DNA from 3 places in the Clostridium sp. SGI.024 genome. Region 2 is predicted to be linked to each of the others. Evidence: predicted binding sites of a transcription regulator. Region 2 holds the regulator's gene; each other region holds the start of a gene.
The links. Region 2 encodes Rex, which represses fermentation and respiration genes when NADH is low (regulators of the CRP and FNR family bind a similar motif). Its sites were predicted from a motif close to ATTGTTAANNNNTTAACAAT; they were not measured.

Region 1 (4,729 bases), on a different contig from region 2:
ATCTTATAACCTCATTCATTAATAATGAATTAGCCATACCATGTGGTAAGTGATGGAATGCTCCTAATTTATGAGCCATTGAATGAGTAATTCCTAAGAAAGCATTTGAGAATGCCATACCAGCCATACATGATGCATGAGCCATTTTTTCTCTTGCTTTTACATTAGTTGTTCCTTCATTATATGCATCTGGTAAATATTTAAATACTAATCTAATAGCTTCTAAAGCTAATCCATTTGTATATTCTGAAGCCATTATTGAAACATATGCTTCAATTGAGTGAACTAATACATCTAAACCTGCACAAGCAGTTAATCCTTTAGGAGATGTCATCATAAGTTCAGCATCTACTATTGCCATATCTGGAGTTAATTCATAATCTGCAAGAGGGTATTTAACTCCTGTAGTTTCATCTGTAATAACAGCAAATGGAGTTACTTCTGAACCTGTACCTGCTGATGTTGCTATTGAAACCATCATAGCTTTATTACCCATAGTAGGGAATTTATATATTCTCTTTCTTATATCCATAAATGTCATAGCTAAATCATGGAAGTTAACTTCTGGATGTTCATACATAACCCACATAATCTTAGCAGCATCCATTGCAGATCCACCACCTAAAGCTATTATTACATCAGGATTGAAATCTAACATTTCCTTAGCACCAGCTTTTGCACATCTAAGTGTTGGGTCTGGTTCTACATCTGAGAATATTTTAAATTGTATTCCATTGTTTTCTAAAACTTCTGTTACCTTATTAGTATATCCCATATCAAATAGTACTTTATCAGTTACTATAAATGCTTTCTTTTTATCCATATCCTTTAACTCTCCAAGAGCTACAGGTAAACAACCATATTTAAAGTAAACTTTTTCTGGAACTCTAAACCAAAGCATATTTTCTCTCCTTTCAGCTATACTCTTGATGTTAATTAAGTGCTTAGGTCCAACATTTTCTGAAACTGAGTTTCCTCCCCATGATCCACATCCAAGAGTTAGTGATGGTGCTAATCTAAAGTTAAATATATCTCCTATAGCTCCTTGTGATGCTGGCATATTTATTAGAGTTCTAGCTGTTTTCATTTTTTCGCCAAATTGTAATATTCTATCTCTACACTTAATTTGATCAGTATAAAGAATTGAAGTATGGCCCATACCACCTAATTCAATTAATCTCGCTGCTTTTTCTAAAGCTTCTTCATAAGATTTTACTTTATACATAGCTAAAATTGGTGATAATTTTTCATGTGAAAATGGCTCTTCTAATTCTACTGATTCTACTTCCCCTATTAAGACCTTAGCTGATTCTGGGACATTAACTCCTGCCATTTCTGCAATTTTATAAGCTGATTGACCAACTATATTAGCATTTAAGCCACCTTTTTCATTTAATATAACTTTTCTTACCTTATCTACTTCTTCACCCTTTAAAATATAAGCTCCTCTTTCACTTAATTCTTTTTTAACTTCATCATATACTTGCTCTAATACTACTAATGATTGTTCTGATGCACAAATAACTCCATTATCAAAAGTTTTAGAAAGAAGTATTGAGTTTACAGCCATTTTTATATGAGCAGTTTCATCTATGATAGCTGGTGTATTACCTGCTCCAACTCCTAATGCTGGTCTTCCTGATGAATAAGCAGCCTTAACCATAGCTGGACCACCTGTTGCTAATATTATATCTGATTCTCTCATAACATTTTGAGATAATTCTACTGATGGTTCATCTATCCATCCTATAATTCCTTCTGGAGCTCCTGCTTTAACTGCAGCTTCTAAAACTATCTTAGCAGCTTCTATTGTAGCTTTTTTTGCTCTTGGATGTGGAGAAATTATAATTGCATTTCTAGTTTTTAAAGCTATTAATGTTTTAAATATTGCTGTTGATGTTGGATTTGTTGTTGGAACTATTGCTGCTATAACTCCTATTGGTTCAGCAACCTTAGTAATTCCGTAAGTTTTATCTTCTTCTAAAACTCCACAAGTTTTCATATCTTTATATTGATTATATATATATTCTGCTGCAAAATGGTTCTTTATAACTTTATCTTCCACTATACCCATTCCAGTTTCTGCAACTGCCATTTTAGCTAATTTGATTCTGTTATCATTTGCTGCTATTGCTGCTTGTCTAAAAATTTCATCAACTTGTTCTTGAGTATAAGTTGCAAAAATTCTTTGAGCCTCTCTTAATTTATTAATTCTTTGAGTTAATTCTTGTGCATTTGTTACAACCATTTTATATCCTCCTAAATGATGCGATTTATATTTTTAAATAATTTATTTTATTACTAAAATTTATTTAACTTACTGACAATATTATTGTATTTTATTGTTTAATTTTTGTCAATCTTTTTTGTTAAATTTTTATCATATTTTTTCTATTTTTTTCTCATTTTATAAAAATGATAATCAAAAGTAATAATTAAGTATTATTTTGTATATTTTTATTATATTTTTGAGGTAATTTAAATTTTTAATTTGAATCTTTATATTTTTTTTAATAATTTAATTATTCTGATAATATTAACTCCTTCTTATAATAAGTTTAAAACTTAATTTATTTAATAAATATTGTTATTAAAATAACAAAGATTTATTATTTTATTTTTTTATCTACTATTACTTTTCCATTAAATCTTATAAAATATACCTAAAAAAATGTATTTTCTATACTATGAATTTTACTACTTACATAAAGTTATTTACAGATTTAAAAAATATAAATTCTTCAAAACTAAAAAAGAACTGTAGAAAACCACAGTTCCTTTTTTATAGTCTAATTTACTAATAACTATAAATCTTTGTTATACTTTTATGCTAATAAACTTCTATCACTTAAATCATCATTAATATTAGCATCTTTAAATAAATTCATTAATTTTTCTGTTGTCAATTCTTCCTTTTCTTTACCTTTAACATCTATTAATATTTTACCTCTATGCATCATTATCAGTCTATTACCTGTTTTTATTGCTTGCTTTAAATTATGAGTTACCATCATTGTTGTAATATTAGTATCTTTTACAATTTTTTCTGTTATCTCCATTATTTTTAATGAAGTTTTTGGATCTAAAGCTGCTGTATGCTCATCTAATAATAATAATTTAGGTTTAGACATAACCGCAATTAACATACTCAAAGCTTGTCTTTGGCCTCCTGACAATAAATTAACTTTATTATACAACTTATCTTCAAGTCCTAAATCTAGCTCCTTAAGAAGTTCTTCATAATATGGAATTCTTTTTTTATTAACTCCAGAACTTAAACCAAACCTCTTTCCTTTATTGTCTGCTAATGATAAATTTTCTAATATTGTCATATTAGGTGCTACACCTAAGGATGGATTTTGGAAGACTCTACCTATCATTTTCGATCTTTTATATTCATCCTTATAAGAAACATCTTCGCCATTTAATTCAATTATACCTTCATCGCATTGAATATTTCCTGATATAATATTTAGTAATGTTGATTTTCCAGCTCCATTAGATCCTATTATGCTAATGAAGTCTCCTTCATTTACTTCTAAAGAAAAATCTGTAAATACCTTGTTTTCATTTATAGTATTTTCATTAAAGACTTTGTGCAATGCTTGAATCTTTAGCATTAACATCACCGCCTTCTCTTTTTATTTCAGTACTTTTAGCTTTTCTTCTTTTCCCTTTAAATTTAAATACTCCTGAATTTAAACTTAAAGCTATGATAACTATAACTGCTGTCATAAGCTTTAAATAATTTGGATTTAAACCAAATTTTAAAGCTAATGCTATAGCTAATTTATAAATTATAGCTCCAAATATTGAAATAGTTGTATATTTCATAAAGCTCATTTTCTTAAAAATTGAAGCACCTATAATAACAGCTGCTAGACCCATAACAACCACTCCAGTTCCCATGCTAGCATCTGAAAATCCTTGATATTGAGCTGTTAAAGCACCACTTAAAGCAACTAATCCATTACTTATCATCAGTCCAAGTATCTTTATATTATTTTTATTTATTCCCAATGAGGTGACTAATTGTTCATTATCTCCAACTGCTATAAGTAAATTACCAAGCTTTGTTTTTAAAAAGAAATCAAATGATATCTTTATTATTAAAACCACTACAATAATTGTAATTATATTAAATTTTCCAGTAAAAACATTTTTAGTATTAAATAATGGTATATTTGATTGCCCCATAACCATTAAATTAACTGAATATAAACCTATCATAACTAATATTCCAGACATTAAATTAGTTATTTTAAGTTTTACATTTAAAAGTGCTGTTACTAATCCAGCTAAAGCTCCTCCTATAGTGGCAACCAAAACTGCTAACCAAGGATTTACATCTTTAACTAACAAAGCTGCACATATAGCTGCACCTAATGGGTAAGTCCCATCTACAGAAAGATCTGGAAAGTCTAAAATCTTATACGTAATATAAACCCCTATAGCAACTACTCCAAAAAGTAACCCTTGTTCTAATACATTTATTATTAAATCCATTAGTTAACGCCCCCAGTTATAGCCTTTGCATTTTCTTTAAGATCACTAGGAATGCTAATATTTAATTTATTAGCTACATCAGTATTTATTACAATAGTCATATCACTTAATGTAGTAATTTCTATTTCCTCTGGTTTCTTTCCCTCTAATATTTCAGCTGCTTTATATCCTGTTTCTTTTCCAAGTTTAAAATAATCTATTCCGATTGAACATAAACCACCTT
Region 2 (4,729 bases):
GTTTTAAACAAACTACTATATTCATTTATAAATCCTCCCCTTATCTTAAAGCGCTTCCTGAAATAACCATCTTTTGAACTTCTGAAGTTCCTTCATATATTTCAGTTATCTTAGCATCTCTCATCATTCTTTCAACTGGATATTCCTTAGTGTATCCATATCCACCAAAGATTTGAACAGCCTTAGTAGTAACATCCATAGCTACTTCTGCTGCATAAAGCTTAGCTCTTGCTGCATCTACTGAATATGGAAGCTTATTTTCCTTAAGCCATGCTGCTTTATATACAAGATGTCTAGCTGCTTCAATTTTAGTATCCATTTCTGCTATCATCCATTGTAATCCTTGGAAAGCAGCTAATGGTCTATTGAATTGTTTTCTTTCCTTCATATAATTAACAGCTTCTTCATAAGCTCCTTCAGCTATTCCTAATGCTTGAGCTGCTATACCAATTCTTCCTCCATCTAAAGTCTTCATTGCTATACCAAAGCCCTTACCTTCTTGTCCTATTAAATTTTCTTTAGGAACTACACAATTGTTCATTACTAATTCTGTAGTTGAAGATCCTCTAATACCAAGTTTGTCTTCTTTCTTTCCAATTGAGAATCCTTCAAAGTCCTTTTCAACTATAAATGCAGATATACCTTTTGTACCCTTACTCTTATCAGTCATTGCAAATACAATAAATGTTTCAGCAACTCCTCCATTTGTAATAAATATCTTTGATCCATTTAATATATAATTGTCTCCATCTAAAACAGCTATAGTTTGTTGTCCTGCTGCATCTGTTCCAGCACCTGGCTCAGTTAAACCAAAAGCACCTATCTTTTTACCAGTTGCTAAATCTTTTAAATACTTTTCTTTTTGATCTTTATTACCAAATTGATCTATTAAAGACGCGCATAAAGATGTGTGAGCGGAAACTATAACCCCTGTAGTTGCACATACTTTTGATAATTCTTCTACTGCAATTATGTATGAAAGAGTGTCTCCACCAGCTCCACCATATTCCTTAGAGAATGGAATCCCCATCATCCCAATCTTAGCCATCTTTTCAACATTTTCCATAGGGAATCTTTCTGTTTCATCAATCTCAGCAGCTATTGGTTTAACTTCCTTCACAGCGAATTCTCTAACCATTTTTTTTACTAATTCTTGTTCTCTAGTTAATTGAAAATTCATTAATTATACCTCCTTGATATTGTACCCTTTTGCTTTAAAAATAAGTTTTGTTTAACTTTTTAACTATTTTTTATTTTGTTTTTATTCTGACTATTTATTAGAAAAATTTTTAGCTCTCTTTTCAATAAAAGCTGTCATTCCTTCTTTTTGATCTTCAGTTGCAAAGCATTTGCCGAAATCCTCTGCTTCAATTTCAATTGCATTATCTATATCTACTTGCATTCCTCTATTTATAGCATCTTTGCATAATTTAACAGCTATAGGTGCATTTGCCATAATTGCATTTGCCATAGCCTTAGCTTCATCCATTAAGCTTTCAAGAGGAACAACTTTATTTACTAAGCCTATTCTTAAAGCTTCATCAGCCTTTACCATTGCACATGTGTAAATAAGCTCCTTAGCTTTTCCCTCACCCACTAATCTAGGTAATCTTTGTGTTCCACCAAAACCTGGTGTTATTCCAAGACCAGCTTCTGGTTGAGCAAATCTTGCTTTTTCTGAAGCTATTCTAATATCACAAGCCATTGCTAATTCACATCCCCCACCAAGAGCGAATCCAGATATTGCTGCAATAACAGGCTTGTCTAACTTTTCTAATCTTCTGAAAACTTCATTTCCTAAAAGACCAAATTTTTTACCTTCTTCTTCTGAAAGATCTTTCATTTCTGAAATATCTGCACCGGCAACAAATGCTTTTTCTCCAGAGCCTGTTAGTATAACAGTATATATATTATTGTCTTTTTCTAAGTCATCTAGTACTACATTTAAGTCTTTTAATGTTTCTGAGTTCAATGCATTTAAAGCTTTAGGTCTATTAATAGTCACGATTGCTAAGTGTCCTTCTTTTTCAAGAATTATGTTTTTTAATTCCATTTAAGGTCCTCCTTTTTAATTATAATTATTTTATTTTAAAACATTATAATATTTTTGCATCTGAATAAATTGTTATAAGATTAACAATCCCCTCAAAAAAATAATTGAAGCATAGGCTTCAATTATTATTATAATCTTTTGAAAATTCTTTTTCAATAATTATTTGAAAATTAAGATAAAATCTTAATGTAATCACTTACACTCATCTTTGTCATTTAGCAGATATATAAGTGTTAACAAGCTTTCAGACAAGTGTACATTTTCCACTGTAACTTCTTTTGGTACAGATAAGTCAACTGGTGCAAAATTCCATATACCAGTTACACCATTTTCGACTAAAATATCACAAACTTTCTGTGCATTTATTCTAGGTACACAAATAATACCTATATCAATTGAATTTTCCATTAAATATGTTTTTAAAGCATCAATATCTTGAATTTCTATGTCTCTTATTCTCATTCCTATTAATTTAGGATTTGCATCAAATATAGCTGTAATATTTAACCCAGTCTGTGTAAATCTACTGTAGTTTGCAATTGCCTGACCTATATTACCTGCTCCAACAATTACAGCACTATATTCTCTATTTAATCCTAAAATAATACTAATTTGATTATAAAGATCCTTAACATTATAACCATATCCTTGCTGTCCGAAATCTCCAAAACAGTTTAAATCTTGTCTGATTTGTGATGCAGTAAAACCAATTTTTTCACCTAACTCTTTTGAAGATATTCTATCTACATCATTTTTTAGTAACTCTTGTAAATATCTATGATACTTTGGCAATCTCTTAATTACTGCCATTGAAATATTTTTTTTCTTTTCCATATAATTTCTCCTAATTTTTATTTTTTATTTAAAACACGATTATTCAAATATATATATATACTATTATTCTAACACTTTTGTTTTGATTTTAAAACAACTTAAGTTATCTATTTAACAAACTATTTTAAATATATAAAAACCTTAATTTTATACTTTTGTTTTTATAAAATAAATATTTTAAATTAAATTAAATATACACAAAAAATTAGACTTATGTATAACGTAGCAGATCCGTTATACATAAGTCTCAAATTTGCAAAATTACGCGTTATAAACAAAAGTAATTTTGTATGCTTCCCTTATGCCTGAATGTTCTCAACTCAAATAATTATACGTAATTTGATGAAATTTGTCAACAAAAAAGTTTACCTATGCAAATTTTATTTCTTAACTCCTTTAACCCCAAATCTCTACAAAATTTCACAGGTAAACTAATTTCTCATATTATTGTTGATTGTGAAAATATTACCATTCTAATATTTATATCTTATCTATTTTAAGCACCTTGTTGAGTTTATTACTGCAAGTACTGTAACTCCAACATCTGCAAATACAGCTTCCCACATATTAGCTAATCCAAAGGCTCCTAAGATTAAAACTAATATCTTTACTCCTAATGCAAATATTATATTTTGCCATAAAATTTTATTAGTTTTTCTAGCTATCTTTATTGCTGAAACTAAGGCTTCTGGATTATCATTCATAAGAACTACATCTGCTGCTTCAATTGCTGCATCAGAACCTATACCACCCATAGCAACACCTATATCTGCTCTTGCTAATACTGGGGCATCATTTATTCCATCTCCTACGAATATTACTTTTCCTTGAGAATTATTACTTTCAATTATTTCTTCTACTTTTTCTACCTTATCACCTGGTAATAATTCAGCATACACTTTATCTAGGCCTACTATTCCTGCTACTTTTTCTCCAACAGTTTTATTATCACCAGTTAGCATTACTGTTTGTGAAACTCCTATATCCTTCAATCCTTTTATAGCTGCTTTAGAACCTTCCTTGATTTCATCAGAAATAACTATATTTCCTTTATATTCTCTATTAATAGCTATATGAACTATAGTTCCAATAGAATTAATATTTTCATAGTTTATATTAAACTTTTCCATTAGCTTGTAGTTACCAACTAATATTTCATTTCCTTCTAAAGAAGTTTTTACTCCATGTCCAGAAATTTCTTCATAATTAACTAATTCTTTTGAGTCTACTTCCTTACCATATTCTTTAATTATAGATTGTGCAATTGGATGGTTGGATAGACTTTCTGAAATAGCAGCTATCCTTATTAATTCTTCTTTATCTATATTCACATTATTTACTTCTGTTACTTTGAAAACTCCCTTTGTTAAAGTTCCAGTTTTATCAAATACAACTGTATTTACATCCTTTAATGCTTCTAAATAATTGCCACCTTTAACTAGTATACCCTTTCTTGATGCTCCACCTATTCCCGCAAATAATCCAAGAGGAATAGATACTACTAAGGCACATGGACAAGATACTACTAAGAATATTAAGGCTCTAGATAACCACTCATTAAATGTTCCATTATTTAAAACAAAAGGTGGTATTATCGCTAAAGCTAAAGCTGAAAATACTACTACTGGAGTATAATACCTTGAGAATCTAGTTATAAACTTTTCTGTTGGTGCCTTTTTATTAGAAGCATTTTCAACTAATTCTAATATTCTTGATACTGTGGACTCCTTAAAATTTCTAGTTACTTTAATATTTAAAACTCCATTAGTATTAATAAAACCAGCTAAAATATCTTCACCTTCAAAGACTTCTCTCGGTACTGATTCGCCAGTAAGAGCTGAT
Region 3 (4,729 bases), on a different contig from region 2:
AAAAGATATGATAAATATAAAGAAAACAATACCTACAATGAAGAATAAAAAGTGCTGATTATTAATGCGTATGTCGACTTGGAGTTTGCGAGGTGGACAGCAGCATAATGACTTACTTTAGTATTTAGTTGAATAAATAATTTTATATAATAGAAGAAGATGAGATATATTAATGCGAAAGTCGACTTGGAACGAAGTGACGGAGACGAAGCATAATATATCTCATCTTCTATTTATAAATTATCGTAAACTTAGCATATATTCTTTCCAATCGCCATTTTCTATATGGATGGCTTCATCTTGGAATTTTGGATCTATATCCTTATTATAAAAATAAGAATAACAATCCTCATAGCTTTCATCATCAGTTAATTTTACTTTTACAATTTTTCTTGAGTATTCATTGTTTGGATTTCCTTCACCTAAGAAGCCTTCCATTTTATCCATAGGCTCTATTGTTGCATCATAATCCGTAAGTTCAACAACTTCACCTACTATGGTAGTATTTCCAGGCAATACTGCTGGGTAACCCTTATAAGGCATGTGATATAATTCAAATCCGCTTATTTCAGCAGGTCTTATAGAATTAATTTTACCCTTTAAATAAAGATCATAGTTAAAAAAGCCTTCTCTTAAACTACCATATACAAAAATATTTAATTTCTTATTCATTAACAGATAGTTCCACCTATAGTTTTTATATCTGATGAATTTTCTATAACTGCTTTTATGCTAAGCTCTAGCCCCTTAGTTATATCATCTGCTGACATAGATGGCATATTAGGTTTTGTAGCTGCTTGAGCTGGAATACATGGAACATGTATAAATCCGCCTCTCATATTTGGGTACTTTTTATCTATTAAGTATAAAATTCCATACATAACATGGTTGCATACGAAGGTTCCAGCTGTATTTGATACAGAAGCAGGAATTCCGTTGTCAATCATTTCTTTTACCATAGCCTTTATAGGTAGGTTACTAAAGTATGCATTTTCACCATCTTCATATATAGAAATATCAATTGGTTGATTACCTTCATTATCTTGAATTCTTGCATCATCTATATTTATAGCAACTCTTTCAGGAGTAATTCCAAATCTTCCAGCAGCTTGCCCAACAGATATTACAACATCAGGATTATGCTTTTCTATATTTTCTTCTATTTTTTCTAGAGCTTTTCTAAATACAGTAGGTATTTCAATTTTTATAACTTCTTGTCCTAAAATAGTGTCTGGTAATTTCTTAACAGCTTCTAAAGCTGGATTTACACTTTCTCCACCAAAAGGATCAAAACCTGTAATTAATATTTTCATTTGTTAGCCTCCTTATTAATTAAAATGCTAAGAAGTACATTAATGCTATGTGTATTGCAAGTAAAATTATTGCAAATGGAGCTTGATATTTTATAACAGCATTCTTATCTTTAGTTTCTAATAATGCTACTGGTAATATGTTGAAGTTAGCAGCCATTGGAGTCATTAAAGTTCCACAGAAACCAGCTGTCATAGCTAAAGCAGAAGCTATTATAGGATCTCCACCTTGAGCAAATACAAAATGTACTCCAATACCAACAGTTATTACTGAAAATGCAGCAAAAGCATTTCCCATTATAGCAGTAAATAAAGCCATTCCCACACAGTAAGCAGTTACTCCTAGAAGTATATTACCTTGTGGAATTACTCCAGAAATTATGTTTGATATAATTTCACCAACACCAGCAGCTGTGAATAAAGCACCAAGTGCAGCTAATAATTGAGGTAATATTGCAGTAGAACCTACAGCTTGGAACATTCTATTACTGTCCTCTAAGAATTCACTAGGTTTAGCTTTAGTTAATATAAATGTAGTTATTAAAGCTACTATAGATGCAATACCAACAGCAGCAACACCAGAGATTTCAGTAAATTGAGCAATAATTAATGCAACTAAAGCTATTATTAATGATGGAATAAATATTTTTACTCCAATTTCCTTTGACTTTAAGCTTGCAAAAGTTGTATCTAAATCTTTTAAAGTTCCAATATTAATTTGATTAAAGGCAGCTAAAGCACCTATTACTACAATTAATGAACCAGTGATAACTGAAGGAATAACTTCACCTAGTATAAATATAATACCAAGTATTCCCCAAAATAAAGATGTACCATATCTAGTTTTATGATTTTTGTCTTTTAAAGTAAACATCATAGTTAGTATAAAGAATAAACCAAGCATGATGTAAAATATCTCTAATAGTATATTTGAAATTGCTTTAATATCCATATATCTTCCTACCTATTTTTATATTTTTTTGCTAGTTTTTTATCTAATAAATAGTTTTGTATAACTCCTAAAATGAAAGCTATTATAGCTATAGGAATTGAAGCCTTAGCAATTTGTAAGGTATCAACATTATAGCCAAGGGTTTCTAAAGTACCAGCAATTAGTAAGACACCTGAATTAGCTAAAAATACATTTTGTCCAAAGAAGTTACCATAGTTATCATTAGCAGCAGAAGCAGCTTTGATTAAGTCCTCATCCTTCTCATCAAGCTCGCCATATTTTGAAATAGCAGCTCCTTGAGCCATTGGGTTAATAAGTGGTCTTACAAATTGAGGATGTCCACCAAGTTTAACTGCCATAGTTGAAGCAGCTTCTCTAATAAATAGATATCCACTTATAAGTTTACCAGTAGATAAACCTTTAACTTTTTTAATTAATTCTATTGCTTTTTCTTTTAGTCCATATCTTTCACATAAACCTATTACAGGTAATGTTAAAAGAAATAAACTCATTTCTCTTTTTTGTACGAATGTTTGTCCTAAAGTTGTTAATATTTCAGAAATGCTCATATCAGCAATCAATCCAGTTACAATACCAGAAACAATTACAACTGCAATTGTATTAAACTTAAGTGAAAATCCGACTATTATTATAAGTATTCCTATTAATGCCATATTTTATCGAATCCTTTCGAAATTTGTTTTTTATTACAAGTAGTATTATATATCCCTTTTTATAAAAAATCTATAGAAATATTTGATAATTTATACAGAAATAACACTAAATAATATTAAATAGATAACAAAATTATATAAAATTTATATAATATATAGAAAAATATAGATAAAATAGTTGAGATTTATATAAAAAGTTAAATTATAAACTTAAATAAATTTAATAAAATTAAAAAAAACATTTACAGTTAATTTTTTTTGTGATAATATAGTGCCATAATAAAATAAGTAGTGTGTTACTGGTAAAGCAGGCAAAGACTAAAAATATTATAGGTATATTATAACTATATCTATAAGTTTTGGTCTTTTTTTTATTTTTTATTTTTATAATAAAATTTATGAAAGATGTAAATAATATCTCTAGATAGAAACACTCTACTTTAGCAATTATCAAATTATTAGTTTATTTATAAAATTTTACTCAAGGAGGAATTATTAATGTTACAACAATTACAAAGAATTGGTAAAGCTATAATGCTTCCAATAGCAGCATTACCAATTGCAGGTATTCTATTAGGTGTTGGTGGAGCTTTATTAGGAATTGCAGGTTTAGAAAATGCCCCAGCAGTTTATCAACCATTAATGGCTTTTGTTAATATCCCAGTTGTTACAGCAATATTAACAATAATGAAAAATATAGGGGATATCATATTTGGAAATCTACCTTTATTATTTGCAGTAGGGGTTGCAGTTGGACTTGCTAAAAAGGATAAAGGAACTGCAGGATTAGCTTCAATCTTTGGATTTATAGTTATGAACCAAGTTATATCTTCAATGTTAGCATTAGGATTAACTCAATTAGGAGTTCTTACTCCAGATGCAGTTGGTGAATATGGTACTTATGTTACTACTAACTTAGGTATATTTACTTTAAATATGTCAGTTTTCGGTGGTATTATTACAGGTATAGTTACAGCAGTATTACACAATAAATATCATACAATACAATTACCACAAGTTATTGGATTCTTCTCAGGATCAAGATTTGTTCCAATAGTTACTTCTTTAGCTATGGCAGTAGTTGGTGCTATATTAGCATTTATATGGCCAGTAGTTCAAAATGGTATAGGAGTACTTTCAGAATTAGTTAGGAATGCAGGAGTTATAGGAACATTCTTCTATGGACTTATTGAAAGAGCATTAATTCCATTTGGATTACACCACGTATTCTATACACCATTCTGGTATGGATCATTTGTTGAAGGACAAATATTAGTTGATGGTGCATGGCAAACAGTTGCAGGAGCTAATACAGCTTACTTTGCTCAATTATCAAGCATGAGTAGCTTAGTTGGAGCATCAGCAGCAGATATGTCAACAATAGTTTCAGGTACTACAAGATTTATGGCTGGTAAATTCCCATTTATGATGTTTGGTCTTCCAGCAGCAGCATTAGCTATGTATAGAACAGCAGCACCAGCTAAGAAAAAAGTTGTTGGATCATTATTAGCATCAGCAGCAGTTACAGCATTACTTACTGGTATTACAGAACCATTAGAATTCACATTCTTATTCGTTGCTCCAGTATTATATGTAGTTCACTGTGTATTAGCAGGTTTATCATTTATGTTAATGGATATACTTCATGTATTTATAGGTATGACATTCTCAGGTGGTTTAATTGACTTTACATTATTCGGTTTATTACCAGCAGGAGCAGGAGTTCCAACTCACTGGTTAAGATTAATCTTAGTTGGTATAGTTTATGCAGTAGTTTACTACTTCTTATTCTA

Region 1: a site for Rex is predicted at 2,342-2,361, ahead of adhE (bifunctional acetaldehyde-CoA/alcohol dehydrogenase). Genes of this name have one in related genera too.
Region 3: a site for Rex is predicted at 3,049-3,068, ahead of ACQRD5_RS15670 (DUF969 domain-containing protein). Genes of this name have one in related genera too.

Annotation. Positions count from the first base shown of each region.
Region 1 is NZ_JBNPON010000026.1:11,538-16,266, reverse strand. Features, by position in the region: gene adhE (bifunctional acetaldehyde-CoA/alcohol dehydrogenase) at 1-2,248, opposite strand, end outside; gene ACQRD5_RS09030 (ABC transporter ATP-binding protein) at 2,826-3,620, opposite strand; gene ACQRD5_RS09025 (ABC transporter permease) at 3,586-4,506, opposite strand; gene ACQRD5_RS09020 (ABC transporter substrate-binding protein) at 4,506-4,729, opposite strand, start outside.
Region 2 is NZ_JBNPON010000041.1:9,756-14,484, reverse strand. Features, by position in the region: gene ACQRD5_RS11565 (electron transfer flavoprotein subunit beta/FixA family protein) at 1-25, opposite strand, end outside; gene ACQRD5_RS11560 (acyl-CoA dehydrogenase) at 41-1,180, opposite strand; gene ACQRD5_RS11555 (short-chain-enoyl-CoA hydratase) at 1,271-2,053, opposite strand; gene ACQRD5_RS11550 (redox-sensing transcriptional repressor Rex) at 2,246-2,887, opposite strand; gene ACQRD5_RS11545 (heavy metal translocating P-type ATPase) at 3,379-4,729, opposite strand, start outside.
Region 3 is NZ_JBNPON010000086.1:158-4,886, forward strand. Features, by position in the region: gene ACQRD5_RS15650 (hypothetical protein) at 1-48, shown strand, start outside; gene ACQRD5_RS15655 (gamma-glutamylcyclotransferase family protein) at 241-672, opposite strand; gene pcp (pyroglutamyl-peptidase I) at 672-1,313, opposite strand; gene ACQRD5_RS15665 (DUF979 domain-containing protein) at 1,333-2,262, opposite strand; gene ACQRD5_RS15670 (DUF969 domain-containing protein) at 2,271-2,936, opposite strand; gene ACQRD5_RS15675 (PTS transporter subunit EIIC) at 3,435-4,729, shown strand, end outside.